DNA from 4 places in the Metabacillus mesotrionivorans genome. Region 2 is predicted to be linked to each of the others. Evidence: riboswitches for the same ligand, from Rfam matches in the RefSeq annotation. Region 2 holds a riboswitch; each other region holds the start of a gene.
What was found. A riboswitch is a leader RNA that binds a small molecule or an ion and turns the genes downstream of it on or off. The one in region 2 is predicted to bind cobalamin.

Region 1 (7,481 bases), on a different contig from region 2:
GATTTCAGGCTGAGGCGATACTTCAATCCAGACGCGTTTTGGCTTTTTTACTTCTTTGGCTTTTTCTTTTATGGAAGCAACCTTCTCCTCCATGTCCTTTATGATCCTGTCTGCCTGATCCAGCGTGTCTGTTGCTTTTCCAATTGTTCTGATTGCCGTGTAAACCTGATCAAATGAAGTTTGTGAACCGACGATAAAAACCTTTATGCCGGCAGCTTCAAACTGCTTGATGATTTCGCCGTGATTTTGTGCATGGTACTCCTGCAGAAGAGCAAGGTCAGGCTGAAGGGCAATGATTTTTTCTGCATTCAAGTCCTGAGCACCGACTTTTTCTATTTTTGCAGCTTCTTCCGGGTAATTGTCATAGTCGGAAACTCCGGCAATTTCATCCTGAAGTCCAAGAGCAAAAAGGATTTCCGTCGTGCTCGGAAGCAGGGACACGATTTTCTCCGGCTTTTCTTCAAGCGTTATTTCGTTTCCTGCATCATCTGTGACCGTAACTGGGTAGGAGGCATCTTGTTTTTCAGCCTGTTCTGTCTGACCGCTTGCAGGCTTTGTTGGATCTCCCTGTGCACATCCTGTGAGGATGCCTGCAAGAAGCATCAGGATAAGGCTTATTCGGGTAAAATATGTAGTCGATTTCATAGATTTATTCCGCCTTTATTTGACTTTTTTCTTAACTGTGTTCTTTTGAAACACCTGCTGCATCAAATGTCGCCATTTCTTTTATCATGTCTGAAGCTGCCTGGACAAAAGGAAAGACAAGAACAGCTCCAGTCCCTTCCCCAAGCCGAAGACCCATTGATACAAGCGGTTTTTTTCCGAGTTTGTTCAAAATCAGGAGATGACCGGGTTCAACGGATAAGTGGCCGGCAATCATATAGTCTTTTGCATGTTCACATATGTGTGCAGCTAAAAGGGCTGATGTGGTGCATATAAAACCGTCCAGGAGCACAGGGATTCTGCGGTAAGCAGCATACAGCATGGCTCCTGTCATGGCGCCGATTTCAAATCCTCCAACCTTTGAAAGAACATCGATCGGGTCACTTGGATCCGGCCTGTGTAGTTCGAGGGCCCTGCGGATGATTTCAGACTTGAAGGCAATTTGCTTCGACTTAATTCCTGTGCCTCTTCCAGTCAGATGTTCAGGCTTGATTCCGGTCAGTGCAGCTGCTATGGCGCTGCTTGACGTTGTGTTGCCAATGCCCATTTCACCGAGAATCAGCAGCTTTGCACCCTTTTCAATGGTTTCTTCCGCAAGACTCATTCCCATTTGAATGCTCCTTAGTGCATCTTTTCGCGACATAGCAGGTTCAGCTGCGAAATTTTTAGTACCGTATCCGATTTTCTCCGCTCTGACACCGGGTATATCTGTTTTGACGCCTGCGTCTACGATTTCAAGAAACCCTTTTACACGCTTTGTGAACACATTAATCGCAGCTCCGCCCGTTAAGAAATTCCTGACCATTTGCCCTGTTACTTCCTGGGGATAAGCAGAGATGCCTTCTTCAGCAATCCCATGGTCCGCTGCAAAGACAATCACGCCTGGAGGGGAAATATCGGGTTTTACCTCTCCCGTCATTTCAGCCAGTTGAACAGCCAATCGCTCTATTTCTCCTAAACTGTTTACGGGTTTAGTCAGCGTTTGTATATAGGCTTCTGCCTCCTGTCCTTTCGCTTTGTTTACTGGTTTAATTGCATCAATAATCTGATAAACATCTATCATTTTTTCACCTCCTTTTCATGATTTCATAGATTTTATCTAAATCCAGTGCAGCTCTTACATGATCTGCAAGTCTGTCAAATTCTCTTTTTTTCAATTCGCGAAAGAAGAGCGAGCGCTCAATCGGCTGCAGCCCTTTCTTGCTGCGGAGCCTGTTCAAAAAGCGCCATCTGAATGCATCATTGTGAAACACATCGTGCAAGTAGGTTCCCGTTGCGTTTTCTTTTGCGTACCCTTCACCGGTCCCTTTTTGGATTGAAAATGGTGATGGGTCATCTAACAGCAAAGTTTGTCCCATGTGTATCTCGTAACCTGAAAGCGTTAGATCCTCATATCCGGGGACAGCACAAGATCCTTCCGTCTGAACGGTTTTCTTATCCGCATACAGGACAGTTGAAACAGGGAAAATGGCAAGCCCGTCCTGTTCTCTAATGCCGGATTCAACGCCTTCTGGATCAAACAGTTTTTCTCCCATCATCTGATACCCGCCGCATATCCCCACGATCTGGCTGCCAATTTTATAGGCTGCCTGCACTCTATTAAATAATCCAGTTTCCTTTAGAAATCGCAAATCTTCAGCTGTATTTTTACTGCCTGGAAGAATAATTAGATCCGGCCGGCCAAATTCTGATGCTTTTCGGACAAAGCGGATATTCACATCAGGTTCCAGTCTCAGAGGATCAATGTCCGTAAAATTAGACAGTCTTGGGTATGAAAGAACGGCGACATCCAAATCTCCTTCAAGATTTGTGCCTCGGGAGTACTGATTGAGGACGAGGGAATCTTCACCATCGATTTCAAGATCTGATATAAACGGGATAACACCAACTACAGGTATTCCTGTGTACTCTTCAAACCATTGGAGCCCCGGTTCAAGCAGGGCAAAATCTCCCCTGAATTTATTGATAACAACTCCGGCAACCCGTTTTCGGTCTTTTTCCTGAAGGAGCTGAAGCGTTCCGACAAGGCTTGCGAAAACACCCCCTCTATCAATGTCTCCCACTAGTAAAACAGGTGCATCTGCAATCTCTGCAACGCGCATGTTGACGAGCTCCCTGTCATTTAAATTGACTTCAGCAGGTGAACCTGCCCCTTCGATTACAACCGCGTCATAGTTCGTCAGCAGCTTGTGCAACGATTTTTTAATCGCTTCAAGACCAAGGCTGAAAAAGTCTTCCCGGTAGACTGCGGTGTTCATGACAGCAAATGGTCTGCCGTGAAAAACGATCTGGGATTCCATCTCTCCTGAAGGTTTAATTAAAATCGGGTTCATATCCGTGTCAGCTTCAATTCCTGCTGCTTCAGCCTGAACTCCCTGGGCTCTGCCGATTTCTTTGCCGTCTTTTGTTATGTATGAGTTCAGTGCCATGTTCTGTGATTTAAAGGGAGCGGTTTTATACCCGTCCTGCCTGAAAATCCTGCACAGTGCGGTTGACAGAATGCTTTTGCCTGCATCCGAATGAGTCCCCTGAATCATGAGTCTGAGCGCCTTTTTCTTCCCATTTTCTTTAATATTCAATTCCATATATGGCGTCGACACCTTCATCGTAATAATGCTTTTCAACGTCGATCACAGAGACGAGATCAGCTATTTCCCTGATTTCTCTTTTGGCGTTTCTGCCTGTCAGGACAAGGTGGACATGAAGAGGACGGTTTTGAATGGTCAAAATGACGTCTTCAAGAGGAAGAACATCGTCCACAGGAAAGGTCTGAATGGCAAGGGCATTGTTGATTTCATCAAGAATGACAACATCGCTTTCCCCGCTCAGAATGGTTTCTTTTGCTGTTATCCAAGCCTGTTTTAAAGCTTCCCGGTGAATCTCAGGTGTTTTGGTCCAGGTAAATCCGGCACCGAGCTGCTGAATACTGACTCCGGGCAAAGCATTTAAAATTGTTCTCTCACCGTATGTCCGCTCAGGAGATTTAATAAATTGCAGAATGGAAACGGTCATTTGTCTTCCGGCAGCCCGCACAGCAAGACCGATTGCAGCTGTCGTTTTTCCTTTTCCATTGCCTGTGTAGACAAGCACTCTTCCTTTTTCGTTTTTCATCGCCATATATCCATCTCCCATCTTTTTAACCAATATAAAAAGGCCCTGACTGAAGACAGTCAAGGCCTAAATAAGCATAGTGAAGTAACGCATACAGGGGTCCTGACTCGTTCTTCCCACCGAAAAACAAGCAAAAATCAATTAAAGCAGGTCTCCTGGCTTTGCGCTTCATCTTGATCCTGAGCCTTCCCGACATTAGAGTCAGTGGCAATTCAGTTTAATCTGCGCTTACAGTAGCGGGGGCTGCGCCGGATTTCCACCGGCTTCCCTATTATCCTGAGTATTCAGGCACTTTAAAAGAATCATATTTTTTGTTCATTGTAATCTATAAAACTGGAAAAGTCATCAAGATTTTTTTAAATTTGTCGTTTTTTCTCTTAATTTGGTTTTCTCAAGCTCAAGTCTCTTTGTCGTTTCCAGCTGAAGAACGTTCCCGAACGTAATGTCGATTTTTTTTGTAAACAGCGGCCCGTCGTAGACGAAAGTATGGTATTCACCAGCCTCTCCCATCGGACAGATGTCTGTATTTAAAGCGCGGTCGATGAATGGCTGATTAACCTCCATTCCGAGCCAGGATGGATCGAGTTTGTCATCCCTTACTCTGATTACAGCTGCTTTATATCCGCTGACTGCAAACTGCTGAAGTGCAAGTATGGCGTTCTCTTTTTCCATCCATAAAGGGTAAAGCGGTTCAAGACCTGCTTCGGCCGAAGCTTTTTCTCCCCACTCCCGGTGCTCGTCCAAATAAAGATCGCCGAAAGCAACAGCTGTAAGGGAGTATTGCTCCTTCAACTCTTTCAGCGCACCGATAAAGTGATCCGTATAGCTTTCATAGGTGCATGATATAAAATGCACTGGTATTTCAAGCGCAAGACTTTGCTGTTTGATCGCATCTATTTTCTCTCCGTGCCCGAATGTTCTTCCAGTTTCAGCCGGAACCGTCGTTATAAGGCATGCGATTTCATGCCCCTCGGCTGCAAGTTTATGAAGGGCCATGCATCCGTCTTTCCCTCCGCTCCAGGATACAGCTGTTTTCTTTTTCAATTCCATCCACCATCCCATCAAGAGTATAGCCTTGATTATGATGGGTTCAGAATGTTTAGTCAAAAAGAAAAATAGACTGCTTTGTTTATTTCACTGCCATTTTTAAGGCTGTCCTGTATAGAAGTTCGGTTCCGAGCGAAATATCTTCCATCGTTGAAAACTCTTTCGGATTATGGCTGATGCCGTCCTTGCAGCGGACAAAAATCATCCCGTAGTCACATTCATAAGACATCGCGAGCGCATCATGAAAGGGTCCGCTCATCAGTTCAGGCGCATTCAGACCGATCTCGTTGCTTGCTGCCCTCATAATTTCCATAATGTCTTCCGAGCAATACCGCGGTTCACTGTTTGTGTCTTCAGATAAGATATATGTCAGTCCGTGATCCTCGCAGATCAGATGCAGCCGTTTTCTCAACTGATTCTCTATGATATTTCTTCTTTCCATTTGAATATCCCTGAGGTCCACCGTAAACATCACTTTTTCAGGTATGATGTTCCGTGAATCAGGAAAAACCTTTAAGCTCCCGACGGTTCCGACAGTAGGTGCAGATGGATCTTCTGAAGCGAGATCATTCAGGGCAACGATGACCTTTGCCGCTCCCACTAAAGCATCCTGTCTCATATGCATTGGCACAGATCCGGCATGGCCTGCAAAGCCTTCAAGCTCAACTGTCAGCCACAATGGGCCAGAGATGCCCGTTACAATGCCAATGGGCGCATCCTTAGACTCAAGAACCGGTCCCTGTTCAATGTGCAGCTCAAGATAGGCTGAAATGCTTCCGGGAGCGTACTCTGACTCCTTAAAGCGCTCGGGATCACATCCGAAGGAAATTAGTGCATCCCGCCGTGTTACACCGTTTTTATCTTTCCGGTCAAGTTCTCCCTCTTCAAGTTTGCCGAGTATCCCTCTGACGCCAAATAACCCTTTATTAAAGCGTGCTCCCTCTTCATCGCAAAAAGCAGCAACTTCGATTGGCATTTCGGGAATAAACGAGTTCTCCTGCAATGTCTGAACGGCTTCGATTGCCCCAAGAACACCGATGACTCCATCAAATCTTCCGCCATACGGCTGTGAATCAATATGGGACCCGAGCATAAGGACAGGTGCTTCAGCTTTTTTTCCCTCGAGCCTGCCAATCAGATTTCCAAAGTGATCTATCCGTGCGGTAAGGCCTGCTTCCTCCATCCAGCCTTTGACTGTTTCAACTGCAAGTTTATCTTCCTTTGACAAGGCAAGCCTCGAAACCCCGGTTTCGCCAATCTTTCCGATTTCGGCGAGTGTATGAATTCTTTCTTCTAATCGGGTTTTATTGATGGTCAGTGTCTGTTCAGGCATGTATGATCCTCCTGTAAAAGTAATAGAATATTCTGTCTTTATACTATAGGAAAATGGAGCTCATTTCATTTTTCTAAATGTAAAAGGATTCAATTGAAGTTCTTACACTTTGTCCATTTCTACCGTTCTATTGTGCTTTTCAGATGAAACCGATAAACTAAAAGAGATAACCAATATCGGCCACTGGAGGTCTTTTTTTCATGAAAGCAAGGTATGAGCTTGATAAAATGCAAATAACGTTAAGCAATGTGACGCTGAGGCATTTTGCGGACAGTTATGTTCTGCTTAAAGCAGCAGATGATAATAAAAATGAAGTGACAATCAAACTCTCACACGAACAGGCTGATTTCCTCGAAGCTGAATTCAGAGAGCTGAACCGCAGGAGAAGAACATACTCTGAAGCTGATCGGGAAATGGATGAGGAAGAAGATGCATATAATTTGTTTTCACCGGAATTTTTAACAGAAGATTAACAAAAAGGATGTCTGCTGCGAGACATCCTTTTTTGCGCTTAAAAAACAGCAGACAAGTTTCCCCCGGACGGGCATATAGTATGGTAAGTACTGCTCTGGGAGGGAAACTATGAAATTTATCGTCATAAAAAAGAAATGGATTGTGATTGCTGCTGTTTTGTTTGCTCTCATTGGCTCCGGAAGCTGGTTTTATCTGAATCAGGATGCAGCTGAGGTCCTTTCCGCACAGCATACAGATGAGAAGGCAGAAATCCATATGGTGACCGGAGAATTCACATCCAAAACTGAAGACGGGCGAAAGATTGAGGCATACCGTTTTGATCCAGGCTCCATTACGATTCAGAAAGGTGAAAACGTTACGTTGACCATCCACGGAGTAAACGGCGCGGAGCATCCCTTCAGGATTGAAGGAACAGACATAAAAGGCGTGGTTAAAAAAGGTGAAAAAGCGGTCATTCCTTTAAAATTTGATGAAGAAGGAACGTACCGTCTAATTTGTGATACGCATTCCCGCCATGGCCAGGGTGCGCCGATGATTGCTTATATTGTTGTGGATTAATACAGCGCAAAAGAGAGCTGAGAAAACTTCAGCTCTCTTTTTTTACCATGCGAACGTCCGGTTCCGATTGTAATGTGAATTTATAAACTGCTGTCATGAAAGGGTGGTTTAGGAGCACAAACTCGGTTGCAGACCGTCATGTAAGTGCTGTAAAACTGGTAACAACAGAAACTCGGGTGTAGAACTTCACGTAAGTGTAGCAAAGCTGGTTTAACAGCACAAACTCAAGTGCAGAAAGTCACGTAAGTGCTGCAAACATGGTTTAACAACATAAACTTAGGTGCAGAGAGCCTCG
Region 2 (7,481 bases):
TGTGTTGTTGTAGATTTCGAAATATTCATAGTAGTCAGTTCCAGGTCCTGCTGAATTCGGTGAAATCTCAGTAATCAGGAGGTGCGGGTAACTGTCGAAATCTTCCGGGTTATCAGGTTCTGCCGGGGGGGCTTCCGGCCGGTCAATGGTCACCTTGTAGTTTGCACCGCTGTTGTTCAGCAGCACCCGGTTGTTTGGATCGGTGATTTCAATGTAATAGAAGAAACTCTCGCCGGTCAGCTCTTCCTTTGGAATGGAGGCACTGTACGTATTCCCCTCAGAAGCCATTGGCGCTTTTTTGAAATCACCGTCTGTTTTGTAATAAAGGTTTGCTCTGATGTCGGCAGTGTCATCTGTAATAACTGCAGTGAGAGAAGGAGTGCTGTCTTCAGAAATTGATGTTAATGGCTCGTGAACTGCAGAAGGCTCCTGATTTTCAGGTGTCGGAACAGCTTCCGCCGGTGCCTGTGTGTTCAGAATGATTCCCGGTGTGGGATCTGCTTTTTTTTCAAGCTTCTTCATTTCCGTGCCGGATTCAGGGAATGTGTAATGTACGGACTTGCCGCTGCTGATATCTTCTGCGAGATATGAAGCTGTTGCGGCATCTCCATTTGGGCCCGTAATCGCAAAGCCGCGGTTTCCGCCATTTGCAAAGTTAGGTGTGCCGGTAAATTCAACAACCTGCTCAGCAGTTAATTGGACGCTGTATTTTTGATTGAAGTCTTCAAGGGATTTATCTGCCAGGTTCAGCCAAAGTACGGCTGTCTTCCCTGAACCAAGAGTGAAAGGACTGAAAAGAGCCGGTTTATCCGTGCTGCTTCCGTCCGTATAGCGGAGAGAAATGGTGTAATGATCTAAGACGACAGGCTTATCCGTCGGATTGTGTACTTCTATGTATTCAAATTCATCAGCCCCGGCGTTGTCGGCCATTATTTCTGTAATAAGCAGGGGAGAGCCGTTCATCGGCACACTGCTCTTATTTTCTGTCTCAATGGCTGCTTCAGGCGGTGTTTTTTGCTCTTCTTCAGAAGCTTCCTTGTCAGGTTTTGTTCCTTCGGAAGGCTCCTGTTCAGGTTTTGGTTCATTTGATTCAACAGGCTCTTGTTCAGCTTCTGCTTTTTTTGATTGAACAGGTTTTTGTTCAGTCGCTGGTTCCGTCTCCTTTACCTGACCCGGAGTTTGAGCTGCGGGCGGTGCCTGCTGACTGTCTTGCTCAGCCGGCATTTCCGGCTTGCTGTCAGTGGCGTCAGGAATTGCTTCAGCTTCTGCAGGCAGAGCCTCTTTTTCCTTTTTGTCAGACTCCGTTTCTTCGGCAGGAACAGCCGTTTCTGCCCCTGATGGAACTGCATTTACCTCAGCAGACACATTTGCCGGAGTAAAAGCGGCAAGCAGATTTGAGACAAGCATCATAAGGATTAAGGGATAAATAAAACAGGAACGTCTTTTTTGGCGTGACATGAAAATCTCCTTTTTTTACAATTTTTTTACACAAATTCAATTCTAGCTGGAAGATGTAGGGGTTTCGTGAATTTTATGTAAAAATAATGTAAATTAAGGGGATTTTTGCTCAATTCTGTCATTTTTTGTTGAGAGAGGGGAGCAATACGGCTCAAAAAGAGGTTTCATGACAAAAAAAAGAGGGTACGGTAGTACCGTACTCTCTGGGGGACTATAGCTGTGACGCCAGAACAACAGCGCCTTCAGGAGCCTTATTTCCTGCTTTAGGTTCAATCGTTATGGCTATCGTATCCCAGTTGAATCCGCCTTCCAGATTCATTTCGTACATGACGGCACCATGTCCGGATGAATCTGGAACGAATGAACCTGCCGCAACCGGCTTGTCATTTTCAATCAGCCATACTTGATAGACTTCGCCTTCATCGAGCTGCTTCAGCTGTTCGGCCTGAAGGAAGACCATTTCTTTGGAATCTTTTTTCATCAATGCTGCCATTGCCGTCGTTTCGCTCAGCTGATCATCAACCGGTGCAAGTGCAACCTGTTTTTGCAGATCATCGATACTAATGTTTTCTTCCGGAGACTCATTTTCCATCTGAGTGAAAAAATAAGCATTTCCGAGCAATGATGCAAACAGCAGAGCTGCAACAGACGGGAGGACAAATCGATTTGGCCGTTTTTCGGACTTGATTTGAACCGGGAGGTTTACCAGGTTGTTCCGGTCATCTTTATTTTGCTCAACAGCAGCAGAATCAGACTCAAACACATTTCCGAGAATCCTCTGTTTCATTTCCTGTGGAGGCTGAACCGGTTCAGAGAGATAAGGGAGGTCTTCGGTCAGAGAGGTCAATTCCTGAAGTTCTTCTCTGCAATCAGGACATGACTCCAAATGAGCTTCAAACTCGGCTTTTTCTTCCGGCGGTAAACTTTCACTAAAATAATCGTACAGCTTCTCACACATTTGGCTACTCATCCATAACCCTCCCTTCTTTTTCAAGCATGCTCCTCAAGTGTTTCAGCGCAAGCCTGATTCGTCCTTTAACAGTTCCAAGCGGAATCTGGTACACATCCGAGATCTTCTGCTGGGTAAATCCTTTAAAATAGAAAAGTTCTATCATCTGCTGCTGGTCCTTTTTCAGTTTGGCCACAGCTTCTCGTAAAATCTCGCCTTTTTCCATCCATTCAACCTCATGTTCGACTGACTGTTCAGGAGTGGAAACAGAATCCTTTTCTAATATTTCGACGGTGTCCGTCTTTTTATGTTTGCGGATCAGGTCGATGGCCTGATTTCTTGTGACGGTTAATAGCCAGGAAGTGAATTTTCCTTTGCTGCTGTCATAGACACGGTTCCCGTGCCACAGCTTCATAAAGACATCCTGAAGAACTTCTTCAGCGAGGGTATGATCATGAGTAATGCGGAAGGCAAAAGAGTAAAGCAGCTTTTCGTAGCGGTCGTACATAGCTTCCAGAGCATCTTTGTCTTTCCTCAGGATCCTTTCGTACAGTATAGCGTCGTCGTTTACTGTCATCTCCTAATCTCCTCTAATTTAATCAGACATTCATCTAAATTAAAGAATATCATTTTTTGTCGCAAATTGGAAAGCGGGAGATGGTTTTTCCTGATGTAAAGCTAACGGAAAAAAATTGAATTTGTATCACTGATTTCTCAAAAAAAAAAAACGCCGTTAAGGCGCTTTTCGTCATAAGTGATTTACAAGTCATCAAACCCGTTGTCAATCGAATTGACTTTCGTATACTGTCTGGACTTTTGCTCGAAAAAATCGGATTTCCCAAGGTCAACTTCCTCATAGGCCTTGATCCATTTCAGCGGGTTTGTCCGGTTGGCTTCAAACGGGCGCTCAAAGCCAAGCTGATTGCACCGGACGTTTGCATAAAACTTAATATAATCTTCCACATCCTGCATATGGATGCCGTCTATTTTGTTTCCGATAATGGTGCGTCCCCACTCGATTTCAAGGGAGGCTGCTTCTTTAAAGGTTTCCTGAACAAATGCTGCCAGATCAGCCGTATCATATTCCGGATATTCGCGGAGAATTTCCTTGAAGATTTTCACGAACAGATCCACATGAATTTGCTCATCCCGATTAATATAGTTAATCATCGTGGAAGTGGCGACCATTTTCTGATTGCGTGCGAGGTTATAGAAATACGCAAATCCTGAGTAGAAAAAGAGTCCTTCAAGAATAACGTCATATACAATGGATTTCAGCAGATTCAGCACATTCGCTTCTTCCGCAAAAGCCTGATAGCCGCTTGTCACAAATTCATTTCTCTTCCGCAGCGTCGGTTCGCTGCGCCAGTATTCAAACACTTCATCCTGAACATGCTTTGGAACAATGCTAGACAAAACATATGAGTAGGAATGATTGTGGATGACTTCCTGCTGGGCAAGCATAATCATCAGGGCGTTTATGCTTGAGTCTGTTATATACTCAGCTACTTTTCCTGCGTAGTCCGTCTGGATGCTGTCAAGAAGGGCGAGCAGGCCGATGATTTTCAAAAATGCCTCCTGTTCGTCGCCGGAAAGCTCTGGAAACTGTTTAATGTCCCCTGACATATTGATTTCAAACGGCGTCCAGAAATTGGAGAGCATTTTTTTATATTTTGCATAGGCCCAGGGATAAGATACGTCGTCCCAGTTTAAAACGTTTGAGCTCCTCCCGTTAATGATGGAAGTTGAACGGTTCGGCGCAGAAGCGTCCATGATCGGACGCGCATTCAATGAGTGTGTCATATGCCATCTCTCCTTTATCAGCTTGCGCAGGATTCGCAGTCTTCGATCTCGCTTGATGTTGACCGGACATAGTAAGTGGTTTTAAGGCCCGCTTTCCATGCGGTCAGATGCAAGTCCAGCAGCTCTTTTGCTTTTATGGTGTTGCGGACGTAAAAGTTAAATGAGACAGACTGATCGATGTGCTTTTGTCTGGCTGCGTTCTGTTTAATGCTCCACATCTGGTCAATCAAATAGGCTGATTTATAAAACCAGGTGGTTTCAGCATTCAAGTCCGGTGCAGTAACGGGGATTTTGTAGTCTTTTTTCTCTTCAGAGTACATTTTTTGAAAAATCGGATCGATGCTTGCCGTGCTTCCCGCGAGAATGGATGTTGAAGCATTCGGGGCAACGGCCATTAAATAGCCGTTTCGAATGCCGTTTTCTTTGATTTTTTCTGAAAGCTCATCCCATGGCATAGAGTCAGGTGTATAGTTTCTGTTCTTAAAGTAGTCGCCGGTATGCCAGTCTGAGCCTTCAAAGACAGGATAGGCGCCTTTTTCCTCTGCAAGCCTCATGCTTGCCTGAATGGTGTAAAAGGCTATTTTCTCATATAGCTCATCTGCAAACTGAACGGCTTCTTCGTCTTCCCAGCGCAGGCGCTTGAGCGCAAGCAGGTGGTGCCATCCAAAGGTTCCGAGGCCGACTGCGCGGTACTTTTTGTTTGTGAGCTTGGCCTGAAGAACGGGAATATCATTTAAATCAATGACATTATCGAGCATTCTGACCTGGATTGTGATCAGCCGCTCCAGCACATCATCTGACACAGCCCGGGCAAGGTTGATGGAAGAAAGGTTGCACACAACAAAATCTCCCGGAGTTTTAACGGTAATGATTTTGCCGTCCTCTGTGTACTGTTCATCCATTGTTGTCGGGCTTTGGTTTTGAGTGATTTCTGTACAGAGATTGCTGCAGTAAACCATTCCTTTATGCGCATTGGGGTTTTTCCGGTTCACTTCATCCCGGTAAAACATAAAGGGGGTTCCTGATTCAAGCTGGCTTTTCATAATGCCCTTCATAATGTCAATCGCAGGAACCGTGGTTTTTGAGAGCTCCGGGTGATTGGCGCATTCCCAATATTTTTCGCGGAACGAACCTGAGCCAACTTTCTCATCATAGTAATCTTCCAGCGAGTAACCCATGACTTTCCGTACTTCATGAGGGTCGAACAAATGCCACTCTCCTCGGTTTTCTGCCTGTTCCATGAACAGGTCCGGCAGGCATACGCCGGTGAAGAGGTCATGCGTCCGTAAACGCTCATCACCATTGTTCAGCTTGGAATCAAGGAATGAAAAGATATCCTTGTGCCAAACGTCAAGGTAAACGGCAATCGCGCCTTTTCTTTGCCCGAGCTGATCCACGCTTACCGCCGTATTGTTAAGCTGCTTCATCCACGGGATGACACCGGATGACACTCCTTTAAAGCCTTTAATATCACTGCCGCGGCTGCGGATCTTCCCGAGATAAACTCCGATGCCGCCGCCTGATTTTGAGAGATTGGCAATGTCTGTATTGCTGTCAAAGATGCCCTGCAGGCTGTCATCAACTGTATCAATAAAACAGCTGGACAGCTGTCCGACAGGCTTTCCTGCGTTTGACAAAGTTGGAGTCGCAACGGTCATATACAAATTGCTGAGTGCCCAGTAGGCTTCTTTTACAAGCTGAAGGCGGTGTTCCGTTTCTTCCTTTGCCATCAGCGTCATGGCGATGACGAGATACCGCTCCTGGGGAAGCTCATAAACCGACTTGTCATAATCTCTCGCAAGATACCGGTCAGAGAGTGTCCGCAGCCCGATGTATGTAAAAAGCTTGTCTTTGTCATGGTCGATGACTTGCGAAAGCTGCTCAATTTCTTCTTCGGAATAAGAATCAAGAAGATGTCTGCTGTAGATGCCTTTTGCCGTAAGGGTTTTGATCAGTGACAGGAAGGTGCCGCCCCCTGATTTCCTGTTGAATGCAGCTTCTTTATAAAGCTTTTTAAGATAAATCCGGGCACAGAAATAGGTCCATTCCGGCTGCAGCTCACTGATATTTGAGAGGCCTTCGAGAATAAGCAGGTTGGTCACCTGAGAGGCAGAACAGACAGTGCGGCCTTCCATGCTTTGAACAGCTCTTTCGGTGTATGTACGGAGGTCAAGCTCTTTAAAATCTTTTCCGGTTTCAGAAATAAAGTCAGTCAGTCGCTCCTGTGAGAACGGGGCTTTTTCGTTTGTCAGTTCGTTTACAATGATAGTAGTCATTTTGGTTGCCATAAGACATCCTCCTCATTTATAGTTCGGATTTTCGTATAATGGTCCATGATCTTTCAGGGAAATTACTGCGGAAAATCAAAAAAACCGCCCATGAGAACATGAGCGGATCAAACGATAGAATAAGAGGGTGCACGCATCCCTGTTACTGGCCATCGTTTCATCTCCTCAGTCCCCGAAGAATTCGAAACTTCTGCAAATCTAAGGCAGGTCTCCTGACTTGTGATCACTCTGCGCTGAGTCCTTCCCATACATTTCTCTCGTACAGTGGTATTCCCAGTTCGTCACACTTACAGTTGCGGGGACAGTTCCGGATTTGCACCGGATTCCCTTTTAAGCCAACATGTTGGCACCTTGATTTGCTGTTAATTTCAATATGTAGTATTTTAATTTAAGTGAATAATCAATATGTTGTGTCATTTGATATTCTCATCATAAATGACACGGGGTGAAATTTCAACTGAAATCTATGAAAATGTCGAAAGAAAAATAGAAAACCATTTTACAGTTCAGCGTGTTTCATCATACCATAGGTTTAAGGGCAGCTTACACTAAGTCTTAAAAAAGGAGATTTATCATGTACATACTTGTTAACGGTGAGTATAGGAAGCGAGATGAAGTTTCGATTGATCTTGAAGACAGGGGCCATCAGTTCGGTGACGGGGTCTACGAGGTCATCAGAGTGTATGATGGAGCATATTTTGCGATGAAGGAGCATATGGAGCGGTTCATTCGAAGCGGAAAAGAAATTAAAATCGCCCTTCCATATACGATAGAGGAGCTGACGAATCAGCTTGAAGAACTTCTCCGCCTGAATAAGACAGAAGACGGCGGTGTTTATATGCAGGTAACAAGAGGAGCTGCCGCTAGAAAGCATCTGTTTCCTGGCAAGGATACGGTTCCTGAATTAACGGCCTATCCGATTCCATGCTCAAAACCCGTAAAAGAGCAGGAGGAAGGAATTTCTCTCTGTCTGCTTGAAGACG
Region 3 (7,481 bases), on a different contig from region 2:
CAGGCTTTTTGCATTAAACGGTTGTCTCTTGAACGGCTTTCTCTCTGCAGACCTTCGCAGCTCTCACCATAATCTTCAGTGCCTCAACGGCCTCTTTTTCCCCTCTTGTTTTGAGGCCGCAGTCAGGATTCACCCAAAACTGGCCAGAATCGAGCACCTGCAGTGCCCTTTCAATATTTCGGATCATTTCCTTTTCAGAAGGGATGCGCGGACTGTGAATATCATATACGCCAAGGCCAATTCCCTTACTGTAGGAGAATGTTTCAAAAGAACGAATCAGTTCCCCGTGGCTTCTTGAAGTCTCAATGGAGATGACATCTGCATCAAGCGCATCAATTGCTTCGATCATGTCGTCAAAGCTTGAATAACACATATGTGTATGAATTTGCGTCTCAGGTTTCACAGAAGCTATTGATCTTTTAAAAGCAGTGACGGCCTCGTCCAAATACTGTTTCTTCTTTTCCTGTTTAAGCGGAAGACCTTCTCTAAGTGCAGGTTCATCTACCTGAATCATGCCGATTCCTGCTCTCTCTAATGCTTCAACCTCTTCCCTCACGGCGAGAGAGAGCTGATTTAACACTGCTGCTCCAGGTACGTCAGATCTTACAAAAGACCAATTTACTATTGTAACCGGTCCGGTCAGCATTCCTTTTACAGGCTTGTCAGTCAGCTTTTGGGCAAAAAGGGTTTCTTTTAGTGTCATCGGCTCCTTAAAAAACACGTCCCCGTAAATAAGAGGAGGTCTTACGCAGCGTGAACCGTATGACTGCACCCACCCATTTGAGGTGACAGTCATCCCTCCAAGCTTTTCACCGAAATATTCAACCATGTCTGTCCGCTCGAACTCACCGTGAACGAGGACATCAAGCCCCAGGTTTTCCTGGATATCAATCCACTTTTTTATTTCACCTTCAATAAACTGATAATAGTCCGCTTCTGAGAGAGTTCCTTTTTTATACTTCAGCCTAGCAGCACGCACTTCTTTCGTTTGAGGAAAACTTCCGATGGTTGTCGTCGGAAGCAGCGGAAGGCTGAATTTTCTTTGCTGCGCCTCTTTTCTTTGAACTGCTCCAACTCTGACAGTGCTGTACTTATCATATGAAGCATGTACAGAATGCCGGTTTCTCAAGTCTGAAGCCTCAAGATCTGCTATCCCTTGATCATAGGCTGAAAGGGTCTCTTCTTCAAAATTTAAAAATTTTGTCAGCAGGGTGATTTCATGCAGCTTTTCATCTGCAAATGCGAGCGCGTTTTTAACAAGGGGATGCAGAGCCCCTTCGCTCTCTGCTGTTACAGGCACATGAATCAGACTGCATGAAGGCTGAAGAATCAGCCGGTCTCTTCCGACCTCATCCAGAATTCGGTTTACCAGTTTGACTGTTTTCTGAAGCTCTGCCTTCCAGATATTGCGGCCGTCGATGACGCCTGCCGCAAGCACCTTGTCCTTTGGAAAACCGAATGCACTCAAATGCTCCAGCGTTTTGCCGCTGTCATGAACAAAATCCAGGCCTATGCCGTCAACAGGCAGCTGAATGAGCTGTTCATATTGTTCAGGACATTCAAAGTAGGTTTGCAGAAGAAGTTTTGCCCTGCCTAAGCCTTCTTTTATTGTTTCATAGATTTTCTTCGTTTTTTTCATAAAGGCTGCATCTGCTGCAGATGTAACGAATATTGGTTCGTCTATTTGTATCCACTCTGCTCCTTCTTCTTCAAGCTCCTTGAAAACCTGAACATATAAAGGGATGAGTTTTTCAAGAATTTCTTCTTTCTTTTCTCCTTTTGAAAGGGCTGTGAGAGTAAGCGGCCCGATAAGTACCGGTTTCCCCGTAATCCCGGTCTCATTCCTTGCTTCTTTATATAGCTCAAGCAAGCGGTTGTGGATAAGGCGGGGCTCTGTTCCGTCAAGCTCAGGCACGATGTAATGGTAGTTTGTGTTAAACCATTTTGTCATCTCTGATGCGACTTTGTCTTGGCTTCCCCTGGCAATCGCGAAATACGTTTCAAGTGATGATGGGTTCAGATCCCTGAATCTTTCCGGGATCAGGCCGAACATAACAGCCGTATCAAGTACATGATCGTAATAGCTGAAGTCGCCGACCGGCACTAGGTCAATGCCCGACTCGCGCTGTTTCACCAAATGAGAGAGCCTGATTTTCTTCATATCCAAATGAAACTCCTGCTCCGTCAGATCTCCTCTCCAAAACGCCTCAAGAAGCTTTTTCCATTCTCTTTTTTCGCCGATTCTCGGATAGCCAAGGTTTGAATTTCTAATTTTCATTGCGGTTCCCCCGTTTTCATAGTTTCTCAGCTCTAAACGCAAAAAAACTCTCCTTTTTAAAAGAGAGTTTAATGGACACAGCTAACTAGAGTTGAGACACAACAAAGGTTTCAACATACCGCATCACCCTCCCTATTTCGCGTAGGCTTAAAGTGCATACGACAGGCAGGTCTCCTGGCTCTGGTTCACTGCATGCTGCTGCCTTCCCATTCCATTTCAGAACAGTGGCTTTGTGCAGAATGCTCCCCATTACAGTGGCGCGACCGCACCGGATTTTCACCGGCTTCCCTTTTAAGCTTCCGCGTAAACGCGTCAGCACCCATCGCTTGTCAACATATTAAGAATATTTTTGTGATTGTTTTTAACAATAGCTGATGTTTCTCAATCTTGCAAGACATTTCTTATTATTCAGAAAGAAATTCCGATCACTTTCCATTTGGCAGTCTCATAAAATCCAAGCTTTTTATAAAGGTTTTCGGCATCCGGATTATTGTAAAATAAATAGAGCTCTCTTTCAGTTCCGAAATCACGGCAGATTCTCTCGATGACTTTTGAGGCATATCCTTTTCTTCTGTATTTTGTAGGAGTGGCAACGCCGGCAATAACAGCAGTCTTTTCGTGATCTGTAAAAATTCCTGCAGTTGCTGCCATCGTGCCGTTTTCCTCGACGTAATACACACTAAGCTTTCCAGAGAGGATGCTTTCATACTGTTCACCGGCAAAAAAAGCTTCATTTGGACCAGTCATTTTATATTCTTCCACCTGCATAAATAACCGGTAAAGCCTGCGGCATTCATCAAGACTTGTGATTTTGCAGACTTCGCCGGATACGCTGCCGGCTGCTCTATTATCGTATTTCATCATAACAGAGTCACTTTCAATCTCGGTTTTGACAATCTTTTTTAATGCCTCAATAAGTTCCTGTTTCCCAAAAATTCTCCTTATGCCGGTTTTCTGAATGACAGGAATAAAAGCTTCAATATCCGCAGGAATGACGGAACTGCAGAAGTATATTTTTTCAGGATAAACTATAAGCAAAGCCGTTAATTCAGGACCTTGATACTGACCGTAAACCCGGATCTGTTCATCCTTAAGATCTTCTGCTATCAAAGCGTTTACATCATGGTCTTTTTCTAAAAAAGCGGCAGCCTGTGATACCTGTTCTTGCTTCAGCAACTTTATCGCCATTTCTCATCTCCCGGGAAAAATTTTAGCCAGTCTATTAGAATATTCTAACATTTTCTTTCCGTTTGATATATATTTTAATAGAGAGGAAATTTCACTATTTGGAGAATTAGGTGTGTGCCCATGGAAATGAAGGATGTATTGTTAAATCTTTTGCTCGTTTTGTCTCCGCTTCTCATCATTCAATTATTGTATATGAGAAAAGAAACGAACAAGAAAATGAAAAAGTGGCTGTTTGCCCTTCTTCCTGCGCTTGCCATTGTCTTTAGCATGCAGTATCCCTTTATGATTGATGGAGAATTTTTCTTTGATTTCAGGCGAATTCCATATGTTATGGGGCTTTTGTATGGAGGATATCCACTTGGAATCTTTTTATTTATCGTCACAGTCGGAACAAGGGTGATTATTGGCGGCAGCGGCATATATCCGACAATTGTCATGGCAGGAATACTTGTTTTGTTAGTCCCGATGCTGTCTTCATATTATCTGAAAAGCAGGCTTAGAATAAAGCTCTGTCTAGTAGCTGCATTAGTTCTGGGCTCTCTGCTGTTCTCCATTATCCAGATTGAGATGATGTATAAAACGGCTTTTCATCCGTCGCATTATGTGGAACTGATCATCTTTCATATTTTTGCAGCGGTTATTGGAACGATTTTGTTTGAAACGATCATTCAGAATTTTTATCTGCTGAAAAGGGTCATTAAAGCAGAAAAGCTGGAAGTTGTCAGCCATCTTGCAGCAAGCATTTCACATGAAGTGCGCAATCCCCTGACAACAACAAAGGGTTTTCTTCAGCTGCTCAGAGATGATGAAATCAGCAGGGAGAAAAGAGAAGAATACATAAAAATCTCATTAGATGAACTGGACCGTGCTACAAATATCATTAAAGATTATTTAACCTTTGCAAGACCGGAGGCTGAGCACCAGCACCCAATTTCTATTCACAGTGAACTAAAGAACTGCATGAATGTACTGACACCCCTCGCTCAGATGGAAAATGTACAGTTAGAGGAAGATTTCAGCAAAGAAGAGCTGTATGTTCTCGGGGATTCCCTCAAGTTAAAGCAATCCTTTATCAACATGCTGAAAAACAGCATTGAGTCATACAGCAACGGAGGACAGGTTCAAATTTCAACACAAAAAGAAGGTTCATATGTAAAAATCACAATAACAGACCATGGAAAGGGCATGACTGAGGATCAGGTGCTGCGTCTTGGTGAACCTTACTTTTCAACAAAATCAAACGGTACAGGTCTTGGGATGATGGTAACCTACAGCATTGTCCATTCAATGAACGGGTACATCAAAGTGAAAAGCGGTCCTGGTCAAGGGTCTGTTTTTCAAATCTACCTTCCTTCTCTGTCAGCCTGATTTCCTGCCGTCGCAACTGTACAGCAATCTTTTACAGGCTTGAATAAGAGCCGTTGAGACGAACGGAGATCTGGTAAATGTCTGGGGAGACTGCCATATTTCCCTAAAAAGGTCTGTGAGTATTTGTTCAGCTGCATCAGCATTGTCAGTTGCTGAACTAATGATTCTGAGAAGAATTTTTTCATACCTGGCATACAAAACTTCCAAAGCGGCCTGTTCCTTTTGAATAATTAAAGCCAGCAGCTGATGGTCTCTCACCCTACTTTCCTCCCTTGTGAAGAATAGTAATTTATGCCCTTTAATTTAGAAATATAAACCATATTCAGGTGGCTGATGTTCGAGAATGAGATACCTCAGCATGTTTTTATGCTTAATTAGAAAAGGAGTTCTTCACTTTCCTGAAGAACTCCTCTTTCTTATATCCTATGAAGACCTTTTTATTTCACAGTTTGTCTAGCCAATATTCGGCGGATGGCAAGCTCTACTCCGTCCTGATCATTCGTGAGGGTGATATCTGAACAGATTGCTTTAATTTCCGGACGCGCATTGCCCATGGCAATGCTTTTACCTGCTGCCTCAAGCATTGACTGATCATTCATGCTGTCCCCAATTGCAGCGGTATCTGCAAGATCTATCCCTAAATGGCCGGCGAGTTTTTTCAGAGCAATGCCTTTTGAGGCCAGTTTATGTTCAAGTTCAAAGTTATGGTCAGCCGATGTGACCAAGGTAAGATTTTCACGGTCTTTAAACTTCTCCCACCCAGCGTCGAGCTTCTCCTGGTGGAATGAAAAGGCAAGGATATTATATATTTCTTCATTTAAAATTTCATTGCAATTCTCAATAAAGACAAATCCCGACTGACTGTACTGTTTGGAAGCAGCATGAAGGAGCTTAGTGCGGTCAGCTTCTGGATTTGCACTCTTGATCCGGTCTATTTCGATCGACAGCAGCTCTCTTCCATGCTGCGGGGTGAAGATTGCTTTTTCTCCAAAAACTTCGTAGTAGTAGCCGTTTTCTTCAAGAAACTGCAATGCTTCTGCAGCCAATTCCTTTTCCATAGGCTGGGAATGAAACAAGGTTCCGTCCGGCTGGTGGATCGTCGCGCCGTTCGCAGCAATCACCCAGGTTTTCACATTCGCCGTTTTAAAAATTTCCATCACATCAAAATGGGCTCTCCCTGTTGCAATGACCACTTCTATCCCTTCTTCCTGCGCTTTTCTCAGCGCATTCAGATTTTCCGCACTCACTTTGTTTTCACTGTTCAGAAGTGTACCGTCAAGGTCAATCGCGATTAATTTTGTCATGGTGTTTCCTCCTCCGCTACAAGCAGCTCTACATTGTTTTTATCAAGCAGATCTCTAAACGATTTATCCGGCTCTTTGTCTGTAATCAGCAGGTCAATCTCATGCAGATCGGCATAGAGGAAAAAGTCGGTCACTCCAAGCTTTGAATGATCGGCAAGCGCAATCACCTGATTCGCCTGGCTGATCATCTTCCTCTTTACCATTCCATCCTCCTCGTGGGCTATAGACAAGCCCCTTTCAGAAATGCCGACGACCCCAATAAATACTTTATCCACATGATATTTAGAGAGTTTTTCAACGACAGATGATCCGTACAGAAAACGGTGCTCCTTCTGCAGTTCTCCTCCAAGCAGATGAATTTGAATCCCGGGCTTTGTTGAAAGAATATCTGCCTGATTGATTGAGTTTGTAATAACAGCTGCATTCGTGACATCCATATATTCTGCACACGCCTGAACAGTAGTGGAAGCGTCAAGGATAATCCGGTCTCCTTCCCGGATGAGGCTCGCTGCTTTTCTGCCGATCAGCTCTTTTTCGTAAGAAACCGTTTCAAGCCGGTTTTGATAATCTTTAATTTCAGTATGAGAGCTCGGCAGGATGGCTCCGCCCCGCGTCCGGATAATCAGCTTTTGCTCCTCAAGCTTCACGAGATCGCGCCTTGCCGTGTCTTTTGAAACATCATAAAGCGAACAAATCTGATCAGCCGTAATCCGCTTATGCTCTTTTAAATAGTCCAATATCGAAATCAAGCGTTCTTCCTGGTACAAATGACACACCTCACTTTTCAGAAATGTTTGTAAAATAACACTGCGCCTGCACCTTATATAAGTGATTATAAGTTTTATGAATTTAAAATGCAAGTTTTTATAAGTTTATACAAGTGATTTTATGTGATTTTAAGTGTTATGCAAGTTTTAAGAGGTGTTCAAGCAGGTATACAAAAAGACGGCAGCATCTTTTACTGACGCTGCCGTCTTTTCGTTAATTTTTAATTGCTGCAGGTCTGCCTGAAGCAAGCGGATTATTCACCCTGCCAAATTCAGAAGCGTGAGGTCTGTCATCGCCGTCGCCGTACCCATAATCAATCATGCGGTTCCGGTTCAGACAAAGCTTTTTAAAAGATGGCCTCAGAAGATCAAACAGTTTAAACCGGTCGTTCAGTTCAGGAAATTTCGTTTGGTATTCAAGAATGGCATCTCTGAGCATGTTCCAGAAAAAAGCTTCATCCAGCTCACCGCTGCGGTGAAGTATGTCTGCAAGATATCTGAAGTGGCAAACAAACAGGCCGGTAAAGATAAACTGGCAAAGCCCTTCCGGCGCTTCGCTTCTTAACACACTTCTCA
Region 4 (7,481 bases), on a different contig from region 2:
GTGAGAAGCTTTTGAAGGAAGTGTGGCAGTATGAGTTTTTCGGAGACTTGAGAACGGTTGATACGCATGTAAAGCGCCTGAGAGAGAAACTCAGCAAAGTTTCACCCGATGCTGCCTCGATGATAGTCACGGTCTGGGGTGTCGGCTACAAGTTTGAGGCAGGCAGTGAATGATGTTCTGGAAAAGCGTAGTCGGTAAACTTTGGTTTACCATTCTGCTTCTTGTATCATTCGTCTTGTTTGTCCTGACTGTTCTGCTGCTCCAGTTTATTGAAAGCTTTCATGTTGATGAAGCCGAAAATGAACTGACGCAGCTGGCCAATAAAGTGTCTGTTATTTTGGAAAATCATGAAGACCAGGAGCTTGCAAGGTCCATTACCTGGGAGCTTGCGGATGAACTGACTAGCATTGTGATAGCCGAGAACGAAAATGAATACTGGTTTTCTCCTAAAAAGTATGAAAACACACCAACCTTCAGCATGGAGGACATCCGCGCTGACAGAGAGCTGTCAAAGGTGTTCCAGGATCAGAAAAATGTAAGCAAGCTCACCCGGCTGCCGGAAGAACAGCAAAAAAACTCCGGAAACAAGGAGGAAGTGCTTGTAGTCGGTGTTCCCTATAAAACAAGTGACGGCAAGGACGGAGCCGTTTTTATGTCACAGTCCCTGCAGGCCGTCCAAAAGACAACCGAGCACACGACAAAATACATTCTTCTTGCGGCAGGTATAGCCATCATTCTGACAACGGTTTTTGCCTTCTTCCTGTCAACCAGAATTACCTATCCGCTGAGAAAAATGAGAGAGGCGACACAAGAGCTGACACGAGGCAATTTTGATACAAAAGTTCCGATTTTGAGCCACGATGAAATCGGGGAGCTCGCTATTGCATTCAATCAGATGGGGAGACAGCTGAAGTTTAACATCAACGCTCTTAATCAGGAGAAAGAGCACTTAACGAGCATTCTGAGCAGTATGGCAGACGGGGTTATCACACTTAATATTGATGGAACCATTCTTGTGACCAATCCCCCTGCGGAACGCTTCCTGCAGTCATGGTACTATGAACAAAAAATGCAGATAAACGAGGGGGAAGAAATTCCTCCTGAAGCGAAAGAATTGTTCCAGCGGGTTGTCAACACAGAAAGAGAGCATATCGTGGAAGTAACCCTTCAGGGAAGAAGCTGGGTGCTTGTCATGAGCCCGCTTTACAATCAGTCTTACGTCCGGGGGGCGGTAGCCGTGCTTCGGGACATGACAGAAGAGCGCCGGCTTGATAAATTGCGCAAAGACTTTATCGCAAACGTCAGCCATGAACTGAGAACGCCGATTGCCATGCTTCAGGGGTATTCTGAAGCGATTGTAGATGATATTGCAAGCTCGGATGAGGAGAAAAAAGAGATTGCCCAGGTTATTTACGATGAATCGCTCAGAATGGGACGGCTTGTCAATGATCTGCTCGATCTTGCCCGGATGGAAGCGGGTCATATCACCCTCAATCTTGAGAGCATTTCCATTAATGAATTTATTGAAAAAATCAACCGCAAGTTCCAGGGACTTGCGAGGGAAAAAGATATTACGCTCACCTCCAGTTTTGCACTCGACGAACCTGAGTTTGTTCTTGATCCGGATAAAATTGAACAGGTTCTGACGAATCTTGTGGATAACGCAATCAGGCATACTCTTGAGGGCGGCACAGTTGAAGTGGGGGTGCAGTCCGTTGCGGGCGGAATAAAGGTTGATGTTAAGGATACAGGCACAGGAATTGTCGAAGAAGATCTGCCGTTTGTTTTTGAACGCTTCTATAAAGCAGATAAGGCGAGGACGAGAGGCCGCTCCGGAACAGGCCTTGGTCTTGCGATTGCCAAGAACATTGTCGATGCCCATTCAGGTTCGATTAATGTGCACAGCAAAGTCAATGAAGGAACCACATTCAGTTTCTATCTGCCTCGAAAAAACGTTTTTCCTGATAGAATGTGACGAATATTCTTGTTTCATACGAAACACCTGTTGATGCCGCTTGTCATTTTAGGTACAATAAAAGCTGGATATAAAAGTGAATACGAAAAGAAACTGGTGCAAACTTTGCTTAATAGGGAATCAGGTGAGATGCCTGAACTGTCCCCGCAACTGTAAGTGCAGACAATACCTGCTTTTAGACCACTGTCAGAATGACTGATTCAGACGGGAAGGTGCAGGCTTGAGGATGAAGCACGAGTCAGTAGACCTGCCGGGTTCTTTCAAACGTTACTATTCTTCGGGGATTTGAGCATAGAAACGGCACAGTTATGGCACCAGTGCCTGCAGTTTCTTCTATGCCGTTTTTAAAAGCCCATCTTCTAACAGATGGGCTTTTTGCTATTCCAATACATACACAACAACAAGAGGAGAGATGGATCATGAACAAATTTTACAGCTTTCTCGCAGTGCTTCTTCTTGCACTGATGAGCGCCTGCGGAAATGCGGCAGAGGAACCTAAAACAGAAGAAGCAAAACCTGCTGCTGAAAGCGAAGAGCAGGCGGAGGAACTGAAAGCCTCTGTCACGCTGACTAAAAATGAAATGGCGGAGAAAGTAGAATCAAAAGAAGTGGTTTTTGAAGAAGGCCAGAGCCTTATGGATGCAATGAAGGCAAACTTTGAAATTGAAGAGTCCGGAGGCTTTATCAACGGAATTGAAGGCATCCAGGCGAGCGAAGCGGACAAAACATACTGGCATTTAGTTGTAAACGGGGAAGATGCTATGACAGGAGCAAATGACATTAAGCTGAAAGACGGCGATAAGATTGAATTTGATCTGCGGAATTATGAATAAGTGTGAGAAACAATGACAACGAGAAGAATCAGTCTTCTCTCTTTGCTTATTGCCTTGTCCGTTGTAGGCAGGCTGACTTTTCAGTTCATTCCGAATGTGCAGCCGATGACAGCCGTAATTCTTATAACCGCGATTCTGCTCGGACCGGTTAATGGAATGATCGTCGCGGTGCTTGGCTGTTTTCTCAGCAATCTGCTGCTTGGCATGGGCATGTGGACAATCTGGCAGATGCTTGCCTGGGGGACCTTGGCTTTAATCTTCGGCCTGCTTGGAAAAGCGGTTAAAAGAAACAGACTTCTCGTTTTTACCCCGGCAGCCGTTCTTGCGGGATATCTTTTTGGATTCATCGTTTCTCTGAATATGTTTGTCCTGACCGAAAATGGACTTGTCTACTATCTTGCAGGAATCCCGTTTGATACGATGCATGCAGCAGGAAACGGCATTTTCTTTCTCGTGCTGTACCCGGTCATGCAAAAAACGTTTCAGTATTATCTCTATAAAAACGATTATGGCGTTACACTTCAATAAAATAATGGCAGAATAAGAGAGAGACTTTCTTTATAGCTTAGGCAAGACAGTCTGAGAACAAAGGACAGGAGCTGCTGAATATGAATTTGTATACTAGAACCGGTGATAAAGGGAAAACAAGCATTATCGGGGGCCGGGTCGATAAGGATGATCTGAGGGTAGAGGCCTACGGAACAATCGATGAGGTAAACTCTTTTACCGGTCTTGCCATGACATGGATGAACGATGATACCCTAAAAGACATGAAGCAGGAATTTGAAAAAATCCAGCATGAACTTTTTGACTGCGGAAGCGATCTTGCTGTCATCCACGGCAAGCAAAAACATCCCTATAAAACAACTCCTGACATGATTGAGTTTCTTGAATCACGAATCGATGCGTACACAGCAGAAGCCCCTCCGCTCGAGCGATTCATTCTTCCTGGAGGGACAAAGGCGGCTGCTGCCATCCATGTGGCAAGGACCGTAGCAAGAAGGGCAGAGCGCTGTATTGTTTCGCTCAAAAAAGAAACGGAAATCAATGAGCATGTTTTAACATACATGAACAGACTTTCCGATTATTTCTTTGCGGCAGCTAGAGCGGCAAATGCCAGACTCGGTTCAAAAGATGTGGAGTATGAAAGAAGTGCCATCGTATTTACTAAAAAGAAAGAGTCATAATTTCTTTAAAAAGGAAGGCGGAAACTGCCTTCCTTTTTCTATGCAATCCCGATATAGTAAAAGATGTGTAACTTTTTATTCTTCATTCCGACTAATGTATTGATTGGAGGTTCGTTCATGGAAGAGGCCTTTCAGAGGATTTATGAAAAATATCACAGCGATCTTTTCCAGTTCTTATTTTATATGGTAAAGAATCGTGAACAGGCCGAGGACCTCGTTCAGGAAGTGTATATACGAATATTAAAATCACACAGCAGTTTTGAAGGACGGAGCAGTGAAAAAACCTGGATCCTCTCCATTGCAAGACATGTTGCGATTGATTTTTTCCGCAAACAGAAAACACTCAAACAGCGCATCTTTGAAGCATTTGACTGGGACCGTGAGCAAATACGGGATCATCAGCCGCTTCCGGAGGAGATTGCCGCTTTAAACGAAGAGATGCAGATGGTATACAGAACGCTTGATACATGCACGGTCGATCAGAAGGCCGTCATAATCTTAAGGTATATTCAGGGAATGTCCATTTCGGATACAGCAGAAGCCCTGGGATTTACAGAAAGCAAAGTGAAAACGACCCAGCACAGAGCGCTGAAAGCTTTGAAAAATAAATTGTCTGAACACTCGATCAGGAAGGAGGGAATAGTAAAGGGATGAATCAATCAAAATGGAACGATGAGCAGATTACAGATAAGCTTCAAGCAATGCCGGATATCAAAGATCGGCGCTCGCAGCAGCAAATATACACCCGTTTGCAGGAACGTATGCACAAAAAGCAAGTTCAGTGGAAAACACCGGCTTTTGCAAGCATTGCCGCACTTTTTATTCTTTTAATCCTTTCACCCTTTTTCCTTCAGAACTTCCAGATGAGTGATAGCAGGTCTGAATCAAGTGCGGATAAAGCAGTTGAAAGCGGCCAGGCGCCGGAAGAGAACGCAGACATGAAATTAGAAGCAAAGTCTGCACCAGAGCCTGAGAAAAAGTCATTTGTAGCAAGAACAAATGACAATCAGACGATTGTAACGGTTGCCTATCCAGATCTTCAGGTGCAAAATACGATACCGCTCAGTTTTCAGTTCGATTCCTCTGACTCGTACATGACTCTTTTTGAAACGGCATTGTCTTCATTTGACCCGGAAATCTCCGGGCTTAGTCCTTCTGCACTCTCAGGAACAAAGCTCTCCTATGAAACAGGAGAAGAGCGGATGTCTGTTGACATAAAAGGCAATGCCTATGCGGCATCCAGCTCTGAAACGGAAAACAGACTCTTTACAGAAGGTCTGGAAGAGTCTTTCCGCTGGCAGGATGCCTCTCAGGCTGACTATTATACCGGCAGCGAAAAAGGAGCAGAAATCGGAGCGTATGGCTTTCAGGATAAGCTGACATTCACAAAGTTCAAGAAGAAAGCCTATTTTCTGTATCAAGAAAGCCTCGATTCCCCTAAATTCCTGGCTCCTTCCCTTCTACCCTTTAACAAGCTGACAGATGCACTGACTGCTATGAAGGAAAAAGGGACTCTCGGATTAAAACCAGTAATCGAAAAAACAGTTATCATTGATGAAGTAAAAGAAACAGATAAAGAAGTAACCATTGAATTTACAGACGCCTCAACAATAGATGATAACGAAACAGATACACTGATGCTTGAAGCAATTTTGATGACCGCCAAAGATTTTGGCTATGAAAGTGTAAAATTCGAAGGAATTGAAGCCGGCAGAATTGGTGAAATGGACGTAACACAGGCCGTGCCCGTTCCGTTCTCGCCAAATCCCGTTGATCTTGAGGAATAGCCGGAAAAACCCGCAGCATGATGCTTGCGGGTTTTTTGCCGTTGAGAAAAGATGGTAGAGGAGGGGGGGAGTCTTTATATATAGATTTAGAATTACCTGTCTAGTAGACGGAATATTTATGGTACTATTGTAAATATTAGGTATTTAATTAAAAGGCAGACTTGTTGAATAAATGTAATAGCAAAGGAGGAGAAGAATGAAGTTTTATGTTGCGTCTAGTTTTAAAAATATAGATAAGGTTAGACAGGTTAGTAATCAGTTAAAAAGTAGAGGTTATATACAAACATATGATTGGACTGAAAATGAAAAAGCTTCCACATTTGAAGACCTAAAACTAATTGGTCGTCAAGAAAAGATTGCTGTGGCGGAAGCTGATTTGATCGTTGTATTATTACCAGCTGGAAAAGGAAGTCACATTGAGTTTGGAATAGCTTTGGGACTTAATAAAAGAATTATTCTATATTCATCCAACGATGAGGTTAATAAATTTGCAACCACAAGCACTTTTTATCACCTAAGAGAGGTTGAAACTTTTATCGGTCCTTTAGATGAGTTAGTTGAATTTATAATTACAAATGAAGATAGGATCCTCAATTATAGGGGGCAATTGTTGCACAATGAAATCTCATTTTCATAATAAGGAATTGGGCGTGGTGTGGGGGTTGGGATAAATGAAGAAATCAATTTTAATTTTAGCTCTAAGCATAATAATAGTATTTATTGGACTTTATTCTTTTTTCAAAATCAATTCTCCATTGGAAAGTGGTACAGTTGCTTCAACAGTAGATAATAAAGCAGTTGTTGTTGCAATAGGGAATAAAGGGTTTGGAAAGCTGAAGATTAATGAAGTTCTAGTAAATAATTACAATGAACCTATAAAGCTTAAAATACAGGCCACGAATCCCCTTAAAGGTTTTGTCATATCTAATACATTTGATGAAAAGGAATTTGGCATTAGTAATATTGATACTATCTACATTGAGTCCGACACATCTCCAATAACCCAACTAGAAAAGATGAATGATGGAACGGCAACTAAAAATGATAAAAGTTATGGAATAAGTGTTGTACATAATGAACCCATAGAAAGATTGCATATAACATATAGTTACTTTGGATTGCAGTTTGAAGAAACGGTATCGGTTAACAATCCTTAAGAAAAGTTCAAAGGTACCTCTAATTCTAAGATCTGAATAGGAGATTTTTATGGAAAAGTTAAAATTGAAATTAAATATTCCTCAAACAATTCTTATGTCCTTTCTTGCTGCCACAGTCATTACTGCCGCAAATTTTCTTATAGACTGGGACAATAGAATATACGCCGGAATTTTTGCTGGATTGACTATTATTGTATGCGGAATTCTAGCCAATTTCATGTTTAGGAACAAGGAGTGAACTTACCTTATTGAAAATGGGGCTATCGGTTAAATGGAATCGATGCTTAAATAGGTGGAGGTGATTCTGCTATGAGTATAATCAATAAGAAATTTCTTATTCTCATTGCACTGATTCTAACGGTTTTAATAGCTTTTATACCTAACATTGGATACTGGAATGAAGGCACTTATAGATTCTTTGGGATACGTGTTCAATGGCTGGGCTACTATGGTGATGGTCAATTTAGTTTTGAAATATGGGGACTTCTTTTGAATGTATTTATTATATATCTCGTTCTCTTTGGTTTATTGAAGTTGTTTAA

Region 1: it holds a riboswitch for cobalamin, as region 2 does, so the genes downstream of both, ACTSEZ_RS05770 (cob(I)yrinic acid a,c-diamide adenosyltransferase) here and ACTSEZ_RS16675 (ribonucleoside-diphosphate reductase subunit alpha) in region 2, are expected to answer to the same signal.
Region 3: it holds a riboswitch for cobalamin, as region 2 does, so the genes downstream of both, metE (5-methyltetrahydropteroyltriglutamate--homocysteine S-methyltransferase) here and ACTSEZ_RS16675 (ribonucleoside-diphosphate reductase subunit alpha) in region 2, are expected to answer to the same signal.
Region 4: it holds a riboswitch for cobalamin, as region 2 does, so the genes downstream of both, ACTSEZ_RS08840 (DUF4430 domain-containing protein) here and ACTSEZ_RS16675 (ribonucleoside-diphosphate reductase subunit alpha) in region 2, are expected to answer to the same signal.

What each region holds. Positions count from the first base shown of each region.
Region 1 is NZ_JBQMFF010000002.1:165,938-173,418, forward strand. It holds gene ACTSEZ_RS05755 (ABC transporter substrate-binding protein) at 1-645, opposite strand, end outside; gene cobT (nicotinate-nucleotide--dimethylbenzimidazole phosphoribosyltransferase) at 677-1,726, opposite strand; gene ACTSEZ_RS05765 (cobyric acid synthase) at 1,731-3,248, opposite strand; gene ACTSEZ_RS05770 (cob(I)yrinic acid a,c-diamide adenosyltransferase) at 3,232-3,774, opposite strand; cobalamin riboswitch at 3,903-4,085, opposite strand; gene ACTSEZ_RS05775 (Dph6-related ATP pyrophosphatase) at 4,120-4,818, opposite strand; gene ACTSEZ_RS05780 (M20 family metallo-hydrolase) at 4,904-6,154, opposite strand; gene ACTSEZ_RS05785 (hypothetical protein) at 6,355-6,627, shown strand; gene ACTSEZ_RS05790 (cupredoxin domain-containing protein) at 6,737-7,186, shown strand.
Region 2 is NZ_JBQMFF010000007.1:14,102-21,582, reverse strand. It holds gene ACTSEZ_RS16695 (lamin tail domain-containing metallophosphoesterase family protein) at 1-1,458, opposite strand, end outside; gene ACTSEZ_RS16690 (anti-sigma factor) at 1,670-2,428, opposite strand; gene ACTSEZ_RS16685 (RNA polymerase sigma factor) at 2,421-2,984, opposite strand; gene ACTSEZ_RS16680 (ribonucleotide-diphosphate reductase subunit beta) at 3,167-4,210, opposite strand; gene ACTSEZ_RS16675 (ribonucleoside-diphosphate reductase subunit alpha) at 4,228-6,498, opposite strand; cobalamin riboswitch at 6,684-6,866, opposite strand; gene dat (D-amino-acid transaminase) at 7,073-7,481, shown strand, end outside.
Region 3 is NZ_JBQMFF010000002.1:307,302-314,782, forward strand. It holds gene metE (5-methyltetrahydropteroyltriglutamate--homocysteine S-methyltransferase) at 14-2,278, opposite strand; cobalamin riboswitch at 2,426-2,616, opposite strand; gene ACTSEZ_RS06420 (GNAT family N-acetyltransferase) at 2,687-3,466, opposite strand; gene ACTSEZ_RS06425 (ATP-binding protein) at 3,587-4,834, shown strand; gene ACTSEZ_RS06430 (Cof-type HAD-IIB family hydrolase) at 5,272-6,138, opposite strand; gene glcR (transcriptional regulator GlcR) at 6,135-6,905, opposite strand; gene ACTSEZ_RS06440 (IucA/IucC family protein) at 7,120-7,481, opposite strand, start outside.
Region 4 is NZ_JBQMFF010000002.1:745,242-752,722, reverse strand. It holds gene ACTSEZ_RS08850 (response regulator transcription factor) at 1-173, shown strand, start outside; gene ACTSEZ_RS08845 (ATP-binding protein) at 170-1,975, shown strand; cobalamin riboswitch at 2,053-2,244, shown strand; gene ACTSEZ_RS08840 (DUF4430 domain-containing protein) at 2,395-2,808, shown strand; gene ACTSEZ_RS08835 (ECF transporter S component) at 2,821-3,336, shown strand; gene ACTSEZ_RS08830 (cob(I)yrinic acid a,c-diamide adenosyltransferase) at 3,417-3,995, shown strand; gene sigX (RNA polymerase sigma factor SigX) at 4,113-4,649, shown strand; gene ACTSEZ_RS08820 (RsiX family anti-sigma factor) at 4,646-5,782, shown strand; gene ACTSEZ_RS08815 (group-specific protein) at 5,979-6,419, shown strand; gene ACTSEZ_RS08810 (hypothetical protein) at 6,454-6,939, shown strand; gene ACTSEZ_RS08805 (hypothetical protein) at 6,989-7,177, shown strand; gene ACTSEZ_RS08800 (hypothetical protein) at 7,249-7,481, shown strand, end outside.